DNA from 2 places in the Actinoallomurus sp. NPDC052274 genome. Region 1 is predicted to be linked to the other one. Evidence: riboswitches for the same ligand, from Rfam matches in the RefSeq annotation. Region 1 holds a riboswitch; the other holds the start of a gene.
What was found. A riboswitch is a leader RNA that binds a small molecule or an ion and turns the genes downstream of it on or off. The one in region 1 is predicted to bind ZMP and ZTP.
Positions count from the first base shown of each region.

Region 2: it holds a riboswitch for ZMP and ZTP, as region 1 does, so the genes downstream of both, AB0K82_RS43855 (bifunctional 5,10-methylenetetrahydrofolate dehydrogenase/5,10-methenyltetrahydrofolate cyclohydrolase) here and glyA (serine hydroxymethyltransferase) in region 1, are expected to answer to the same signal.

Region 1 covers NZ_JBFAUT010000034.1:26,386-35,090, forward strand. The annotation lists gene rapZ (RNase adapter RapZ) at 1-67, shown strand, start outside; gene yvcK (uridine diphosphate-N-acetylglucosamine-binding protein YvcK) at 74-1,051, shown strand; gene whiA (DNA-binding protein WhiA) at 1,085-2,065, shown strand; gene gap (type I glyceraldehyde-3-phosphate dehydrogenase) at 2,630-3,634, shown strand; gene AB0K82_RS26425 (phosphoglycerate kinase) at 3,754-4,944, shown strand; gene tpiA (triose-phosphate isomerase) at 4,941-5,747, shown strand; gene secG (preprotein translocase subunit SecG) at 5,877-6,119, shown strand; gene AB0K82_RS26440 (RNA polymerase-binding protein RbpA) at 6,194-6,565, shown strand; ZMP/ZTP riboswitch at 6,667-6,750, shown strand; gene glyA (serine hydroxymethyltransferase) at 6,776-8,041, shown strand; gene AB0K82_RS26450 (GNAT family N-acetyltransferase) at 8,195-8,705, shown strand, end outside.
Region 2 covers NZ_JBFAUT010000114.1:1,168-9,872, forward strand. The annotation lists gene AB0K82_RS43840 (FGGY-family carbohydrate kinase) at 1-1,365, opposite strand, end outside; gene AB0K82_RS43845 (galactitol-1-phosphate 5-dehydrogenase) at 1,362-2,408, opposite strand; gene AB0K82_RS43850 (substrate-binding domain-containing protein) at 2,439-3,419, opposite strand; gene AB0K82_RS43855 (bifunctional 5,10-methylenetetrahydrofolate dehydrogenase/5,10-methenyltetrahydrofolate cyclohydrolase) at 4,170-5,039, opposite strand; ZMP/ZTP riboswitch at 5,064-5,145, opposite strand; gene AB0K82_RS43860 (HD domain-containing protein) at 5,216-5,863, shown strand; gene AB0K82_RS43865 (GNAT family N-acetyltransferase) at 5,904-6,377, shown strand; gene AB0K82_RS43870 (sulfite exporter TauE/SafE family protein) at 6,478-7,218, shown strand; gene AB0K82_RS43875 (NUDIX domain-containing protein) at 7,312-7,710, opposite strand; gene AB0K82_RS43880 (solute carrier family 23 protein) at 7,865-8,705, opposite strand, start outside.

The DNA.
Region 1 (8,705 bases):
CGGCGCCCGACTGGGCGATGAGGGGCTCGAGGTAAGGGTCGTCCACCGGGATCTGGGACGGGAATAACCACACGTGACTTCCCCCAAGGTCGTCGCCCTCGGCGGAGGGCACGGATTGTTCGCCTCGCTGTCCGCGCTGCGCCGGGTGACCGACCGGCTCACGGCCGTCGTGACCGTCGCCGACGACGGTGGTTCCAGCGGCCGGCTGCGCCGGGAGCTCGGCGTCCTGCCGCCCGGGGACCTGCGCATGGCGCTGGCCGCGCTGTGCCGCGACGACGACTGGGGGCGCACCTGGAGCGAGGTCGTCCAGCACCGCTTCCGCAGCGAGGGCGAGCTGCACGGGCACGCGATGGGCAACCTGCTCATGGTCGCGCTGTGGGAGCTGCTCGACGATCCGGTCGCGGGCCTGGACTGGATGGGACGGCTGCTGGGCGCGCAGGGCCGGGTGCTGCCCATGGCGTCCGTGCCGCTCGACATCGTCGCGGAGGTCCGGGGCGCCGACCCGGAGCGGCCGCAGGAGATCACGCATGTCCGGGGCCAGGTCGCCTGCGCCAAGACGCCGGGACAGGTGCTCAGCGTCTCGCTGGTCCCGCCGGACCCGCCCGCGTCCCCGGACGCCCTGCGCGCCATCGAGGAGGCCGACTGGGTCGTCTTCGGGCCCGGCTCCTGGTTCACCAGCGTGCTGCCCCACCTGAAGGTGCCGGAGCTGGCGAGTGCCCTGCTGCGCACGCCGGCCCGGCGGATCGTCGCGCTCAACCTCGAACCCCAGCCCGGCGAGACCGACGACTTCTCGCCGCAGCGGCACCTGGAGGTGCTGCGGGCGCACGCCCCCGACCTCAGGGTCGATATCGTCCTCGCCGACCGGAATGTCGTCGAGGAGCGCGATGTCGTAGAAAAGGCGGCACGTACCCTCGGAGGGACGCTGGTGCTGGCCGACGTGGCGGCGGGAGATGGATCTCCACGGCATGATCCGGCACGGTTGGCCCAAGCGTTCGCACAGATCTTTGTCAGCGGCCACTGTCCCCGGCAAGATTCGGCGAGACTGCCCTGACGGGATGATGGCTACAGGGGGAGGATCACATCCATGGCGATGACCGGCGTGGTGAAGGACGAGCTGAGCAGGCTGTCCGTCATGAAGCCGTGCTGCCGCAAGTCCGAGGTGTCGACGCTGCTGCGCTTCGCCGGAGGACTGCACATTGTCAGCGGGCGCATCGTGATCGAGGCCGAGCTCGACACCGGAGCCGCGGCGCGACGTCTGCGCAAGGACCTGGCGGAGGTCTTCGGGCACAGCTCCGACGTGGTGGTGCTGGCGCCGAGCGGCCTGCGCAAGGGCAACCGGTACGTCGTCCGAGTGTTCCGCGACGGTGAGTCCCTGGCGCGCCAGACCGGGCTGATCGACAACAACGGCCGCCCGGTCCGCGGCCTGCCCCGGCACGTCGTGGCCGGCGGCGCCTGCGACGCCGAGTCGGCGTGGCGGGGGGCGTTCCTGGCGCACGGCTCGCTGACCGAGCCCGGTCGTTCCATGTCCCTGGAGGTGACCTGCCCGGGGCCGGAGGCGGCCCTGGCGCTGGTCGGCGCGGCGCGGCGGCTGAGGATCCACGCCAAGGCGCGCGAGGTGCGGGGCGTGGACCGCGTCGTCGTCCGCGACGGCGACGCGATCTCGGCGCTGCTGACCCGGCTGGGCGCGCACGACTCGGTGCTCGCCTGGGAGGAGCGCCGGATGCGCCGGGAGGTGCGCGCGACCGCGAACCGCCTGGCCAATTTCGACGACGCGAACCTCCGTCGCTCCGCGCGGGCGGCGGTCGCGGCCGGAGCGCGGGTCGCGCGCGCCCTGGAGATCCTCTCCGACGACGCGCCCGAGCACCTCGTGGCCGCCGGCCGGCTGCGGCTGGAGCACAAGCAGGCGTCGCTGGAGGAGCTCGGACAGCTCGCCGACCCGCCGTTGACCAAGGACGCCATCGCCGGCCGGATCCGGCGCCTGCTGGCCATGGCCGACAAGCGCGCCATGGACCAGGGCATCGCGGGCACCGAGGCGAACGTCACCGCCGACATGCTCGCGCCCTGATCGGCCGGGCGTATCCCCGCAGCTCACTGACGGGCCCGTGGACGCCCTGAACGGTCGCGCGGACGGTGCCCGCACCTCGCCGACGGGCCGTGCGCGCCCTGATCCGGCGGATCAGCCGATCACGGTGATAGCGCCGAACCCGATGACCACCCCCCGCCGTCTCGACGCCCGCGCGGGCCGGCTCGCGTCCGCCGGCCCCGGCGGATGGCCCACGCCGGGTCGGGGCGATGGTCGTACCGGCGAGGTACCGCGGTGACGGGCGATCTTCGGTGCCGTCGCCGCCCTCGTCGGCGGCGGTCTGGAGTGATGCGAATCACTCGGGGGCATATGGGGTGATCTGTATCGATTTGGTCTAGACCATTAGGTCTAGACCAATTACGCTGGGCATGGTCCGCCGCCCGCCATTCGGATGTTGGCTCCCGGCAGGGCGGCGGACCGGTCGTTCCGGCCCGGTGGTTACAGTCACGTCACGACGGGTTCGGTAGGGTCGACCACGAGAGCACACGTCAGGTTCACAGGCCCCTGGGTGCCTCCGGGGGCGCGAAGCATGAGGAGATCGGTGCCGTGACCATCCGGGTTGGCGTTAACGGCTTCGGCCGCATCGGCCGCAACTTCTGGCGAGCGCTGAACGCCGCCGGTGGCGATGTCGAGATCGTGGCGGTCAACGACCTCACCGACAACGCCACGCTCGCCCACCTGCTGAAGTACGACAGCATTCTCGGCCGGCTGCCCGAAGAGGTGAAGGCCGGCGCGGACGAGATCACCGTGGGCGGCAAGTCCATCAAGGCCTTCGCCGAGCGTGACCCGGCCAAGCTGCCCTGGGGCGACCTGGGCGTCGACATCGTCATCGAGTCGACCGGCCTGTTCACCGACGCCAACAAGGCGAAGGTCCACGTCGAGAACGGCGCGAAGAAGGTCATCATCTCCGCGCCGGCCAAGAACGAGGACGTCACGATCGTGATGGGCGTGAACGACGACGCCTACGACCCGGCGCTCCACACGGTCATCTCGAACGCGTCCTGCACCACCAACTGCCTGGGCCCGATGGCCAAGGTCATCCACGACACGTTCGGCATCGAGCGCGGTCTGATGACCACGATCCACGCCTACACCCAGGACCAGAACCTCCAGGACGGCCCGCACAAGGACCTGCGCCGCGCCCGCGCCGCCGCCTTGAACATCGTCCCGACCAGCACCGGCGCCGCCAAGGCCATCGGCCTCGTGCTGCCGCAGCTCAAGGGCAAGCTCGACGGCTACGCGCTGCGTGTTCCGGTGCCGACCGGCTCGGCCACCGACCTCACCGTCACGGTGGGCCGCGAGACCAGCGTCGAGGAGGTCAACGCGGCGCTGCGCGACGCGGCCGAGGGCCCGCTGCGCGGGATCCTCACCTACACCGAGGACCCGATCGTCTCCAGCGACATCGTCACCGACCCGGCGTCCTGCATCTTCGACTCCGGGCTCACCAAGGTGATCGGCGACCAGGTCAAGGTCGTCGGCTGGTACGACAACGAGTGGGGCTACTCCAACCGCCTCGTCGACATCACCAAGCTGGTGGGCTCCCGTCTCTGAGCCGAGAGCGGCGGGCGTGAGCGCGCCGTGAGCCGGTGACGGCGAACCCACGAACGAGCGCAGCAGGTCCCGGACCTGCTGCGCTCGTTCCGACACGACCAGGAGTGCGATCAATGAGCATGTCCACGATCGACGATCTCGGCGACGTGCGCGGTAAGCGGGTGCTGGTCCGTTCGGACCTCAACGTTCCGCTGCAGGACGGCGTGATCGGGGATGACGGCCGGATCCGGGCCAGCGTCCCGACCATCAACAAGCTCGCCGACAAGGGCGCGCGCGTCATCGTCTGCGCCCACCTCGGCCGCCCCAAGGGGCAGGTGAAGCCGGAGTTCTCGCTGGCGCCCGTCGCCGAGCGGCTCGGGGAGCTGCTGGGCCGTGAGGTCCGCTTCGCCACCGACACCGTCGGCGACTCCGCGCGGGCCACGGTCGACGCGCTCCAGGACGGCGAGGTCGCCCTCCTGGAGAACCTCCGCTTCGCGGCCGGCGAGACCAGCAAGGACGACGCCGAGCGCGGCGAGTTCGCCGACCGCCTGGCCGCGCTCGCCGAGCTGTACGTCGGTGACGGCTTCGGCGCCGTGCACCGCAAGCACGCCAGCGTCTACGACGTGCCGCAGCGGCTCCCGCACGCGGCCGGCGGCCTCATCGCCGCCGAGGTCGACGTGCTCCACCGCCTCACCGGCGACCCCGCCCGGCCGTACGTCGTCGTCCTGGGCGGCGCGAAGGTCTCCGACAAGCTCGGCGTCATCGCCAACCTCCTCGGCAAGGTCGACCGCCTGATCATCGGCGGCGGCATGGCGTACACCTTCCTGAAGGCCCAGGGCCACGAGGTCGGCAGGTCGCTGCTGCAGGAGGACCAGCTCGACCAGGTCCGCGGGTTCATCGAGGAGGCGGCCAAGCGCGACGTCGACCTCGTCCTGCCGGTCGACGTGCTGGCGGCCACCGAGTTCGCCCCCGACGCGGAGCACGAGGCCGTCGACGCCACCGCCATCCCGGCCGACCGCGAGGGTCTGGACATCGGCCCGCGCACCCGTGAGCTGTTCGCGAGCAAGCTCGCCGACGCGGCCACCGTCTTCTGGAACGGCCCGATGGGCGTGTTCGAGTTCGACGCCTTCGCCGGCGGCACCCGCGCGGTGGCCGAGGCACTCATCGCCTCGGACGCGTTCACCGTGGTCGGCGGCGGCGACTCGGCCGCGGCCGTGCGCAAGCTCGGCCTCCCCGAGGACGGCTTCTCCCACATCTCGACCGGTGGCGGCGCGAGCCTCGAGTACCTCGAGGGCAAGACGCTGCCCGGCCTGTCCGTCCTGGAGGACTGATCGTGGCATCGAAACCCGCTCCGCAGCAGCGGAAGCCGCTCATCGCCGGCAACTGGAAGATGAACCTCACCCACTTCGAGGGCATCGCGCACGTCCAGAAGGTCGCCTTCGGCCTCAAGGACGCCGACTACGAGGCGGTGGACGTCGCGATGCTGCCGCCGTTCACCTTCATCCGCAGCATCCAGATGCTCGTGGACGCCGACAAGCTCAAGCTCGTGTACGGCGCGCAGGACATCTCGCCGCACGAGAAGGGCGCCTACACCGGCGAGATCTCCGCCGCGATGCTCGCCAAGCTCGGCTGCACGTACGTCCTGGCCGGGCACTCCGAGCGCCGCCAGTACCACCACGAGGACGACACGCTCGTCAACGCCAAGGTGAAGGCGGCCCTCAAGGAGGACCTGACGCCGATCCTGTGCGTCGGCGAGGGTCTGGAGGTCCGCAAGGCCGGCGAGCACCTGTCCCACACGCTCGCCCAGGTCGAGGGCGGTCTGCAGAAGGTTCCGGCCGACCAGGCGCAGCGCATCGTGATCGCGTACGAGCCGGTGTGGGCGATCGGCACCGGCGAGGTCGCCACCCCGGAAGACGCGCAGGAGGTCTGCGGCGCGATCCGCACGCGGCTGGCCGAGCTGTACAGTGGAGACCTCGCCGATCAGGTCCGCGTCCTCTACGGGGGCTCCGTCAAGGGCGGCAACATCGCCGGCATCATGGCGAAGCCGGACATCGACGGAGCGCTCGTCGGTGGAGCGAGCCTGGACGCGGGGGAGTTCGTCAAGATCTGCAGGTATCGCGAGCTACCCGTGTGATCTTGCGCATCAGACTGCGCGTTTCTGCTGAACCACGCGGTGGAACGTCGTACCCTCGGTAGCGGATGACCTGAATACGCGAACATTCCCCGCGAGCAGCGGGGTGAATCACGAAAGCGCTGAACTGCTGTGATCATCACAATCTCCATCGTGCTCATCATCACGAGCGCGCTGATGGTGCTGCTCGTCCTCCTGCACAAGGGGAAGGGCGGTGGGCTGTCGGACCTGTTCGGCGGCGGCATCAGCTCGTCACTCGGCGGGTCGTCCGTGGTCGAGCGGAATCTCGACCGGTTCACGATCGGCGCGGGCGTGATCTGGTTCGCGTCGATCATCGCGCTGGGTCTGCTGCTCAAGCACGGCCATCACGGCTGAGTACGAGCAGAACCCGCAGTGTGTTGACGGCCGCCGCTTCGCGCAGCGGCGGCAAAGGAAGCGAGGAGTAGTCCGTGGGTAGTGGCAACGCTATTCGGGGTAGCCGAGTCGGTGCTGGCCCGATGGGAGAGGCCGAGCGTGGCGAGGCGGCCCCGCGCGTCTGGGTGAGCTTCTACTGCGCGAACCGGCACGAGTCCCGGCCGAGTTTCGCGACCGACGTCGCGGTTCCCGACCAGTGGGACTGTCCTCGGTGCGGGTTCCCCGCCGGTAAGGACCCCGAGAACCCGCCGGCGCCGCCGCGCAATGAGCCCTACAAGACGCATCTCGCCTACGTGAAGGAGCGGCGCAGCGACGCCGACGGCGAGGCCATCCTCGAGGAGGCGCTGGCCAAGCTGCGCGCCGAGCGCGCCGCCATCCACGCGGCGATGCAGCGCGCTCGCAACTAGCTCCGCGTATCGCAGCACCGATCGGCCCGGTCCCGCCTCGGCGGAACCGGGCCGATCGCATCCCGCGTGGAATCCCGATCGGCGGGGGAGCCGTCCGTTAGGATGTGATCCGCGACTGGCGCATGAGGTGGAGTTCACCACCGGGGAGCGATAGAGATCTGGCACCGCGCGCCTGGGTGCTGGGAGCCGAGCCTCTACCTGGAGGGCCCCATGCATCAGCCGCCCCTGTCCCACCTCGCCGCCGCCGATCCCGACCTGGCCGGGCTGATCGAGGCCGAGGCGCGCCGGCAGCACGACAAGATCCGTCTCATCGCCTCGGAGAACTACGTCTCGCCCGCCGTGCTGGAGGCGACCGGCTCCGTCCTCACCAACAAGTACTCCGAGGGCTATCCCGGCAAGCGCTACTACGAGGGTCAGCAGGTCGTCGACCCCATCGAGGAACTGGCCAAGGCGCGTGCCCGCGAGCTGTTCGGCACCGCCCACGCCAACGTCCAGCCGTACTCCGGCTCGCCCGCCAACCTGGCCGTCCACCTGGCGTTCCTGAACCCGGGGGACACGTTCCTGTCGCTGGAACTCGCCCACGGCGGCCACCTCACCCACGGGTCGCCCGTGTCGATCACCGGCAAGTGGCTGCGGCCGGTGCACTACGGCGTGGGCCGCGAGACCGGCCGGATCGACCTGGACGAGGTACGCGACCTCGCCCGTGCGGAACGCCCGAAGGTCATCCTCTGCGGCGGCACCGCGATCCCGCGGACGATCGACTTCCCGGCGTTCGCCGAGATCGCCCGCGAGGTGGGCGCCGTCCTCGTCGCGGACATCGCGCACATCGCCGGGCTCGTCGCGGGCGGCGCGCACCCGTCGCCGGTCGGGCACGCCGACGTCATCACCACGACGACGCACAAGACCCTGCGCGGCCCGCGCGGTGCCATGATCCTGACGACCGAGGAGCACGCCACCGCGATCGACAAGGCGGTCTTCCCCGGTCTGCAGGGCGGCCCGCACAACCACACGACCGCCGCGATCGCGGTGGCGCTGAAAGAGGCCGCCCAGGAGGACTTCAAGGCGTACTCCCGCCAGATCGTCGCGAACGCCCGGGCGCTGGCCGCCGCGCTGAACGAGCGCGGGTTCGACCTGGTCTCCGGTGGAACCGACAACCACCTCATCCTGATCGACCTCACGAACAAGGAGATCGGCGGCAAGCCGGCGGCCAAGGCGCTCGACCGCGCGGGCATCGAGCTGAACTTCAACACGGTGCCCTTCGACCCGCGCAAGCCGTGGAACCCGTCGGGCATCCGGCTCGGCACCGCCGCGATCACGACCCGCGGCCTCACCGAGGAGCACATGCCGTTCGTCGCGGCGTCGATCGACCAGGCCGTCACGGCCGCCGACGACGAGGCGGCCCTCGACAAGGTCGCCGCGGAGATCCGTGAGCTGCTCGGGGGCTTCCCCATGCCCGGCTGGGCCGCGACGCCCTGACCCACGACCGACGGGAAGAATCCGGTGACCCACGGGGCGCCGGATTCTTCCTTTTCGCCCCGAAGATGCGCTGATCCGGCTGAAACGGCCGTGTAGCAACCGCGTAACAGTCGTGCGGGAGGCTTGCCGCGTTCAGTCGCTTAAGGGGATGATATGCCGCTGCTCCGCGTACGCACCGAGATCGACGACCGGCCGGGTCGGCTCGCCGTCCTGACCGCCGCGCTGGCGGCGCAGGGCGCGAACATCCTCGACCTGTCCGTCCAGGTCGACGCGGACGGCGTGGTGGACGAGTTCGTCGTGGACGTGCCCACCGGACTCACCGCGGCGGCGCTCACCGAGGCCGTCACGGTGGCATCGGGTCGCCGGACCAGCGTCGTTCCGGCGACCCCGCAGGAACTGATCGACGAGCCCAGCCGCGCGCTCTCCCTTGCCGTACGCCTGCGGTCCAACCCGCGCGCCCTGCCGGAGATCCTCGCCGAACTGCTGCGCGCCGACAGCGCGGAGTGGACCGCCGGGCCCGCCGCGCTCGATGACGACCCGGATCCGACGACGCTCACCGTCTCCGCCGGGCACCTTCACGGGGTGCTCCTGCGCCGCGAGGGCCTGCCGTTCACGCTCACCGAGATCGCCCGCGCCAACGCCCTGGTCCGTTCGCTGCTGCCCG
Region 2 (8,705 bases), on a different contig from region 1:
CGCCGCCGCGGCGGCCAGGTCCGGATGCTCGTCGGTGACGGCCGCGGCGATGACCGCGCAGGCGCGCAGTGTCAGGTTGTCACCGGCCACCAGCCGCAGCGGCCGGCCCAGCACGTCCGCGGTGACGCGCAGCCACAGCGGGTTGCGGCGAATGCCGCCGGAGACATAGATGTCCTCGACCGGCACTCCGGCGTCCAGGAAGGAGTCCAGGACCTGACGCGTCCCGTACGCGACGCCTTCCACGGCCGCGCGGTACAGCTGCGCCGGTGTGGTGCCCAGCGTCAGCCCGAGAACGGCGCCGCGCAACCGGGGGTCGCGCAGCGGCGTCCGGTTGCCCATGAAGTAGTCGAGGACGACCAGCCCGTGCTCGCCGGGATGGACCCCCTCCGCCTCGGCGAGGAGTTCCGGCAGCCGCTCGCGCGTTCCGCCGAGGATGTCCTCGCACACCCAGCGCAGCACGGCACCGGCGGACACCTGTCCCCCTTCGACGAGCCAGAAGCCGTCGCGGAGGGCGTCCGGGTACGGGCCCCAGATGGCGGGGGTGAACACGGGGTCCTCGATCTCGGCGACGAAGGCGTTGGACGTGCCGCAGACCATCGACAGGCGGCCCGGCGACAGGCCCCCTGTCGCCAGCAGGGACATGTGCGCGTCGATGCCGCCGACGGCGACGACCGGGCGGCCCCGCAGCCCGAGCTCCGCCGACGCCTCGCGGGTCACCTCACCCGCGGGCGCGCCCACCGGCAGCACGACGGGCGGCAGCTTCTTCGCCAGATCCGGCACGCCGAGCAGCTCGTACAGCCCGGCCGGATACCCCTCGCCGCGCGCGACGTGATTGGCCTTGCAGCAGGCGTTCATCCGCGAGCCGGTCCACGTGCCGGTCAACCGCCAGGTCAGGTAGTCGACCGCCTCGACGATGCGGGCGGCGGAGCCGTACGTCTCCGGCTCGTTGCGCGCCAGCCACATCGCCTTCGGGACCAGCCACTCCACGGCGTCGGCCCCGCCGGCGTAACGCAGCACCTCATGGCCGGTCCCCGCCGTCAGGTCGGATTCGGCGCCGGCCCGGGAGTCCATCCACAGGATCGCCGGACGGAGCGGGCGTCCCGCCTCGTCGAGCATGACGACCGTCGAGGCGGTCGTCGCCAACCCGACGCCCGTCACCTCCGGGTCGCCCGCCGTCGTCAGCGCCGTACGAGCGGCGACGACGATGGCGCGCCACCAGTCGTCGGGGTCCTGTTCGGCCCAGCCCGGGCGCGGGTACCGCGTCGGGTACCCGTGCTCTCCGGTGCCCAGGACCCGCCCGTCCGCGTCGAACACCGCGACGCGGGCCCCCTCCGTGCCGAGGTCGATCGCCAGCAACGCGGTCATGTCTCCTCCCCCGGCCGGAACAGCACCTTCGAGCTGAAGATCGAGCGTTCGCCGAGCCGGCGCATCGTCTCCGGGAGGGCGTCGAGGCCGAGCTCATGCGTGATCATGAACTTCCATCGCAGGGATCCGGCCGCCATGGCGTCGGCCGTCGCCCGCCATTCGTCGCCGGGGAACGGCGCGGAGAAGGAGTTCCACGCGCCGTGGAGGCTGATCTCGCGGCGGAGGAAGGTGTTGAAGGTCGATTTGGCGAACTCCACCGGGGCGTGGGGGATCCCGATGAAGGCCGCCTCACCGTGCCGGGCGCAGAGCGCGGCCGCCAGGTCCACGGTGGCCGGGTTGCCGGCCGATTCGATGACGACGTGGTAGCCGTCGCCCGCGAGGTCACGCGCCTCCTCCGCGCCGGTCGCGGTCTGGCTCGCCCCGGCCTCTCGCGCCATCGCGACCTTCTGGTCGTTCACGTCGACCGCCAGCACCTCGGAGGCGCCCGCCAGCCGCGCCCACTGCACCGCGAACAGGCCGATCGGGCCGGCGCCGATCACGGCGACCCGCTGGCCGATGCCGAGCCGGGTCCGCCAGATCGCGTGCAGGGCGATGGCGGCCGGGTCGATCATCGCGGCCGCCTCCGGGGCCACCCGGCCGTCGACGCGGAAGAGGTTCGACGACGGCACCGTGACGTACTCCGCGTACGCGCCGTCCCGCCTGCTGCCGAAGTAGTCATAGTCCGCGCAGAGGCTGAACTTCCCCTGCCGGCAGGGGTCGCAGGCGAAGCAGGGGATCAGCGGAGGCACGGACACCAGGTCGCCCTCGGCCACCCCGTCCACGCCGGGACCGGTCGCGACGACGACGCCGGCGAACTCGTGCCCGCAGATGATCGGCATCCGGTGGGCGCCGGCGCTCAGCATGCGGGCGATGTCGGAACCGCACACCCCGCAGGCCGCCACCTTGACCAGCGCCTCCCCCGGCCCCGGCTCCGGCCTGGGCACCTCCTCGACGCGGATGTCGCCGGGCGCGTGGAGGACGGCCGCACGCATGGTCTCAGGCACGAACGTTCCTTTCTGTGGATCTGTCCCGGGTCACGAGGAGGACCGGGCGAAGACGGTGTCGCCGGCCAGTCCGGCGGCGTTCGACGGATCGACGAGGGCCGTGCCGGCGTCGACGTAGGAGGGCGCCTGCCCGCCGTCGTGCGCCTTCGCCGCGGTCTGCACGGCCAGCTCACCCTCATGGATCGGGTCGTTGAGCGCGGTGGCGACGTACTGCCCGTTCGGGATCTGCTTGACCGCCTCCATCAGCCCGTCGACCCCGGCGACCTTGACGTCGGTGCGCTTGTTCTCGCGCAGCACCTGCAGGACCCCGAGCGCCATGTCGTCGTTGTGGGCGTACACGGCCTTCACGTCGGGGTTCGCCTGCAGGAGGTCCTGCATCGCGGTGACCGCCTTGGACCTGATGTAGTCGCAGTACGGCCCCTCGACGATCTTGATCTTCGGGTTGGACGCCACGCCCTTGTGGAAGCCGTCCCGGCGGTCCCGGGCCACCGCGCCACCGGCGTCGCCCTGGATCTCGATGACCTTGCCGCCCGCGGGCCCGAGCGCCTTGGCGACCCGCTCGCCCACGATCTGGCCCATCTTCACGTTGTCCCGGCCGACGTGGGAGAGGGCGCCGGAGGGAACCGGGCGGTCTACGGTGATGACCGGGATGTTCGCCGCCTTCGCCGCGGCGAGGCCGGGGGCGACACCCTTCGGATCGACCGGGTTCACCAGCAGGACGTTCACGCCGCGGGTGATCAGATCCTGGATGTCGTTGTTCTGCTTGGTGACGTCGCCGTTCGCGTCGGCGAAGAGCAGCTTCGCCCCGGCCTTGGCCGCGGCCTGCTGGGCGCCGTTCTTGAGCTGCACGTAGAAGGGGGACTGCTGGGTGACCTCGCTGAAGCCGATTACCAACTGGCCGCTCTTCTTGGTGTCCGCGGCCGAGGTACCGCCCGGCTGCGTCGACACCGAACACGCCGTCGCGGCCACGGCGACCGCCGCAACCGCCCCAACAAGGGAGATCTTTCGCATTCTGCCCTCCGGGTCCGTTTCTGGGCACCAGACGGTAGGCGCGGCGTTCACAAGGGCGCAACATGTGCGTAATACTTTGCTCATGTGAGCGCGGTCACTCCGTCACTCGGCCGCCGAGGACCGCGAACCTCGCACCTGACCTGCGGATCCACCACTCCGATGCGGCGCCCGATCGAGCGGGCGACCGCGACCGTGGCCCACGAGCGTCCACCCCGGCCCGCCCCGCTCCGCGGAACTCCGGCCGCGCGTCACCGCCCCTGTGGCCGCGGCATGGTCACCGGCGTCCGCTGCGCATAGAACGCAACGGACACCAGGAATCACGACGCGCCCCCTGCGCCATTACCGGCCCGGAGGGGTAAAAGGTCCTGATCGCACCGGCACGGCCGTCGGACTCGCACCTCGCCTCAGGCCTTTACATTTCGGATGAATGGACCAAAAAAGGTATCGGCGCGCTCTTGAAGAGCGCGCCGAACCGCCACCTCGGATCTTGTCCCAGCATGAGCGATCGGCCGCAGGCGCCGCCGCCTCAGCCGGGTCCGCGCCTACGCGAACCATGCCGGAGCACGCGCCACCTCGAGCGTCTGATCGCATTCCTCCCGGAATTGCACACAGCCCATCTCAGGAAGAGCGCCGAAGATCGCGGCCGGGTCGCACCAATATGGTGCGGACCCAAATAATGGACGGCAAGACCATGCCGAACGCACCGAACACCGGGACATGACAGAGCCGCGCCGGGTGAATCCACCCGGCTTATTCGTCGAATTCCAGGCCCAGTTGGCGGGCCGCCGCGTCCACGGTCTGTTCGAGCAGGACGGCGATGGTCATGGGGCCGACGCCGCCGGGGACCGGCGTGATGAGGCTCGCGCGGGTGAGGGCGGTCTCGAAGTCCACGTCTCCGACGTTGCCGGGGTTGTAGCCGGCGTCGATCACGACGGCGCCGGACTTGACGTCCTCGCCGCGGATGAACCGCGGCCGGCCGACGGCGGCGACCAGGATGTCGGCCTGCCGCACGATCGACGCCAGGTCGGCCGTGCGCGAGTGGCAGTACGTGACCGTGGCGTCGCCGGCCAGCAGCATCATCCCCACCGGCCTGCCGAGGATGGCGCTCCGGCCGACCACGACGGCGTGCCGGCCCGTGAGCTCGACGTCGTACTCCTCCAGCAGCCGCATGATGCCGCCGGGGGTACAGGACGCGAAGCCCGGCAGCCCGAAGCTCATCGCGCCGAACGAGTGCAGCGTGAGCCCGTCGACGTCCTTTCCCGGGGCGATGGCCTCGAACGCGGCGCGCTCGTCGATGTGCGGTCCGACCGGATGCTGGAGCAGGATGCCGTGCACGCCGGGGTCCTGCGACAGGGCGGTGACGGCGTCGACCAGCTCCGCCGTCGTGGTGGTGGCCGGCAGTCCCACGTGCCGCGAGGCGATGCCGGCGTTCTCGCAGCGGGCGCGCTTCATGCGGACGTAGGTCACGGACGCGGGGTCGTCGCCGACCAGCACGGTCGCCAGGCACGGCGGCGTGCCGGTCTCCCGGGTGATCCGCGCGGCCCTGGCGGCGCTGCGCTCGACGATGCGGCGGGCCGGGCCCGCGCCGTCCATGAGACGGGCGGTGTGCGTCTGGGTCACGGGCTGCTCCTGAACGGTCTGCATGAGGGCGGCCCAGGCGCACGGCACGATCGAGCGGGCCGCTCCCCGGTGGTGCTCCACCTCAGCGCCAGTCACGGCCCGCGATCCACTCTAGTGACTCCGCTCGCACCGGGAACACTCTCTGGGGCAGGACTCGCGTTCCCGGGGGGTGTTCGATGACGATCTCCGAACGGCCGGCGGCCGGTGTCACCGTGCCGGACACGAAGCTGGCCGCCGAGGCCACCGAGTTGATCCGCGACATCACGGACGAACTGATCTACCACCATTCGCGGCGGGTGTACTGGTTCGGCAGTCTCCAGGGCCGGGCGCGCGGCCTGAGCTGGGACCCGGAGCTGCTCTACATCGGTGCGATGTTCCACGACGTGGGCCTGGGCGAGGCGCACCGCGGGAGCGGCCGGCGGTTCGAGGTGGACGGCGCCGACGAGGCCCGTCGTTTCCTGCAGCGACATGGTGTGCCCGAGGACAGCGTCCGGCGGGTCTGGACGGCCATCGCCCTGCACACCACGCCCGGCGTCCCCGAGTACCTGGAGCCGGAGGTCGCCCTGGTCACCGCCGGCGTCGAGTACGACGTGCTGGGCATCGGCTACGACTCCATCAGCGACGCGGACCGGGCGGCGGTCGTCGCGCTGCACCCGAGGCCGGATTTCAAGCGCCGCATCCTGCGGGCCTTCACCGAGGGCGTCGCGCCGAGGCCCGAGACGACCTTCGGCAACGTCAAGGCCGACGTCCTGGCCCACTACGTGCCGGGTTTCACCCGCGGCGACTTCGTGACGACCATCCTGGAGTCGCCCTGGCCCGAATAATGGGGTCCGGTCCTTCGCCGCCGCTCAGTACGGTGTGCCGGTGATCACTGAAGGGACCTGGGCGATCGGCCCCGAACCGGTCGAGACGGCGGGACTGCTGCGGACCTATTTCACCGACGTCGCCTCGCGCTACTACGGCAGGCCGGCCACCGAGGCCGAAGTCGACGCCGCGATGGCCGAGGACCCCAGCGACGACCTCGCCTGCTTCCTGGTGGGGCGGTACGCCGGGGTGCCGTCCGGCTGCGTCGGCCTGCGGCTGGTCTCCCCCGGCATCGCGGAACTGACCCGGCTGTACGTCATCCCGGCGGCGCGGCGCACGGGCGGCGGCCGCGCGCTGCTGGCGGCGGCCGAGGAGGCGGCGCTCCGGCTCGGCGCGCGCGTGATGCGCCTCGACACCCGCCGCGACCTGGTCGAGGCCCGCGCCCTGTACGCCGCCCGGGGATACCAGGAGATCGAGCCGTACAACCACGGCCCGTACGCCGACCACTGGTTCGAGAAGCACCTCGGCCACTGAGCCCACGGACCTTGATCCCTGGCGATCGCCGCCCCTACAGCGCAGTGAATGCCAGTGAGCGAACCCGGACGGCCCACTGCCGCCGGGAAAGGGAGACGACGTGTCTCATGGATGGACGGCCGACCTGGTCCTGGGCGGGGTCGTGCTGGCGGGCGCGTCCGTGCAGCGGCTCGCGGGCATCGGTTTCGCGCTCGTCGCGGCGCCCGCGCTCGTGCTGCTCCTCGGTCCCGCCCAGGGCGTCCTGCTGTCGAACGCCGCGGCCGGTGCCATCAGCGTGATCGGGCTTGCCGGCGGCTGGCGGCGGGTCCGGCTGCGGGCGATGGTGCCGTTGGTGGCCGCCGCCGCCTGCACCGTGCCCGCCGGGGCGTGGGTCGCCGACCGGTTGCCGCAGGACGTGCTGCTCGCCGGGATGGGCGCGCTGGTGAGCGCGGCGGTGCTGCTCGTGGCGTACGGCGCTCGGCTGCCCGTCCTGCGGGGAACCTCCGGGGCGTTCGCCGCCGGTGCCGCGAGCGGTTTCATGAACTCGTCGGCCGGTGTCGGCGGACCGGCGGTGTCGCTGTACGCGGTCAACGCCGACTGGCCGGTGCGGGAGTTCGTGCCGAACGCGCAGTTCTACGGCGTCGCCGTCAACGCCCTGTCCCTCCTGGTCAAGGGCGCGCCCTGGCTCACCGGCCCTGCCTGGCTGCTGGCCACGGCCGGGATCGCGGGCGGTGCCGTCGCGGGGAAGGCCCTCGCGGACCGGATACCGGAATCCAGGGCGCGGCGGCTCGTGCTGCTGCTCGCGCTCGCCGGCGGCCTCACGACCCTGACCAAGGGCCTGTGGGAGCTCACCGGCGCGTGATCGGCCGGCCGGCGCGCCGTCGCCGCACAACGATCCCCGCGGCGGGCGAGCGGCCCGGCACCCCTGAAGGGCGGGCGGCGGTAGCGCAGGCGCTCAGCGCAGATGGCCGGACGCTCGCAGGTCGTCGAAGATGAGCTGATCGACCGGGGACACCCGGTCACGGTCGGCGTAGGAGAGCCAGACGACCTCCTCGATCTCGCTACTGGGCCCGAGGGTGCCGCGGTAGTCGCCGGTGTAGCAGGTCATCCGCACCGTCACGCCGTCCGGATGGCCGTGCGCCTGCGCCTCGTACGTGCCCAGGTGCGCCACCGTCTCGGGGACGATCGAGACGGTGAGCTCCTCCCGGACCTCGCGGGTCAGGGTCTGTGTGTCGCTCTCCCCCGCCTCCCGCTTGCCGCCGGGAAAGTAGTAGGCGTCCTTGCCACGCGAACGCGTGCTGAGGACCCTGCCATCCTCGACCCTGATCCACGCCACCTTGTCGATGACCGACATCTCACCTGCTCCGATCCCCGGACGACTCTGACCCGCCCGACCCTACCGAGCGTGGAACGGGCCGTTCGGAGGCGGTCGTCGCGGGCCGCCGCGGCGAACCGGGCGAGGCCGGGCGGCCCGGGGCCGCCCGACCAGCCAGCAGGCTCTTACCGGATCACCGTGGGTCTTCGTCGATCTCCGGGCGGCGCTCCGGGGCGCCGGGGACGACGTCGCGCTCGCCGGGCGCGATGACGCCCGCGCCGGTGTCGCGCGGGGTGCGCTGGACGGCGTTGAGGACGTGGTATCCGAGCAGGACGGCGACGGTGCCGAGCGCGATGCCCTGCAGCGGGAAGTCGCTCGTGATCTTCAGGGTCACGTTGCCGATGGCCAGGATGAGGCCCGCGGCGACGGGGACGAGGTTGACCGGGTCGCCGAAGTCGACGCGGTTCTCGATCCAGATCTTCGCCCCGAGCAGGCCGATCATGCCGTACAGCACGACCGTGATGCCGCCGAGCACGCCGCCGGGGGTGGCGGCCACCAGCGCGCCGAACTTCGGGCACAGGCCGACCAGGACCGCGACGATCGCGGCGACGTAGTAGGCGGCGGTCGAGTAGATCCGCGTGGCGGCCATGACGCCGATGTTCTCGGCGTACGTCGTGGTCGGCGCGCCGCCGACGGCGGTCGCCAGCACGGTGGTGGCGCCGTCCGCGGCGATGGCGCGGCCGAGGTACGGGTCGAGGTCGGCGCCGGTCATCGCGGCGACGGCCTTGACGTGGCCGGTGTTCTCCGCGATCAGGGCGATCACCGGGGGCAGCGCGACGAGGATGGCCGAGGTCTTGAAATCGGGGGCGTGGAAGTGCGGGAGGCCGAACCAGTCCGCCGTCTTGACGCCGCTCAGGTCGACGCGGAAGTGGGTGATGACCTTGCCGCTGCCGTCGGGGGCGGTGATCCGGCCCGCCGTCTTGTCGAGGACCCACGACAGCACGAAGCCGAAGACCAGGCCGATGAGGACCGCG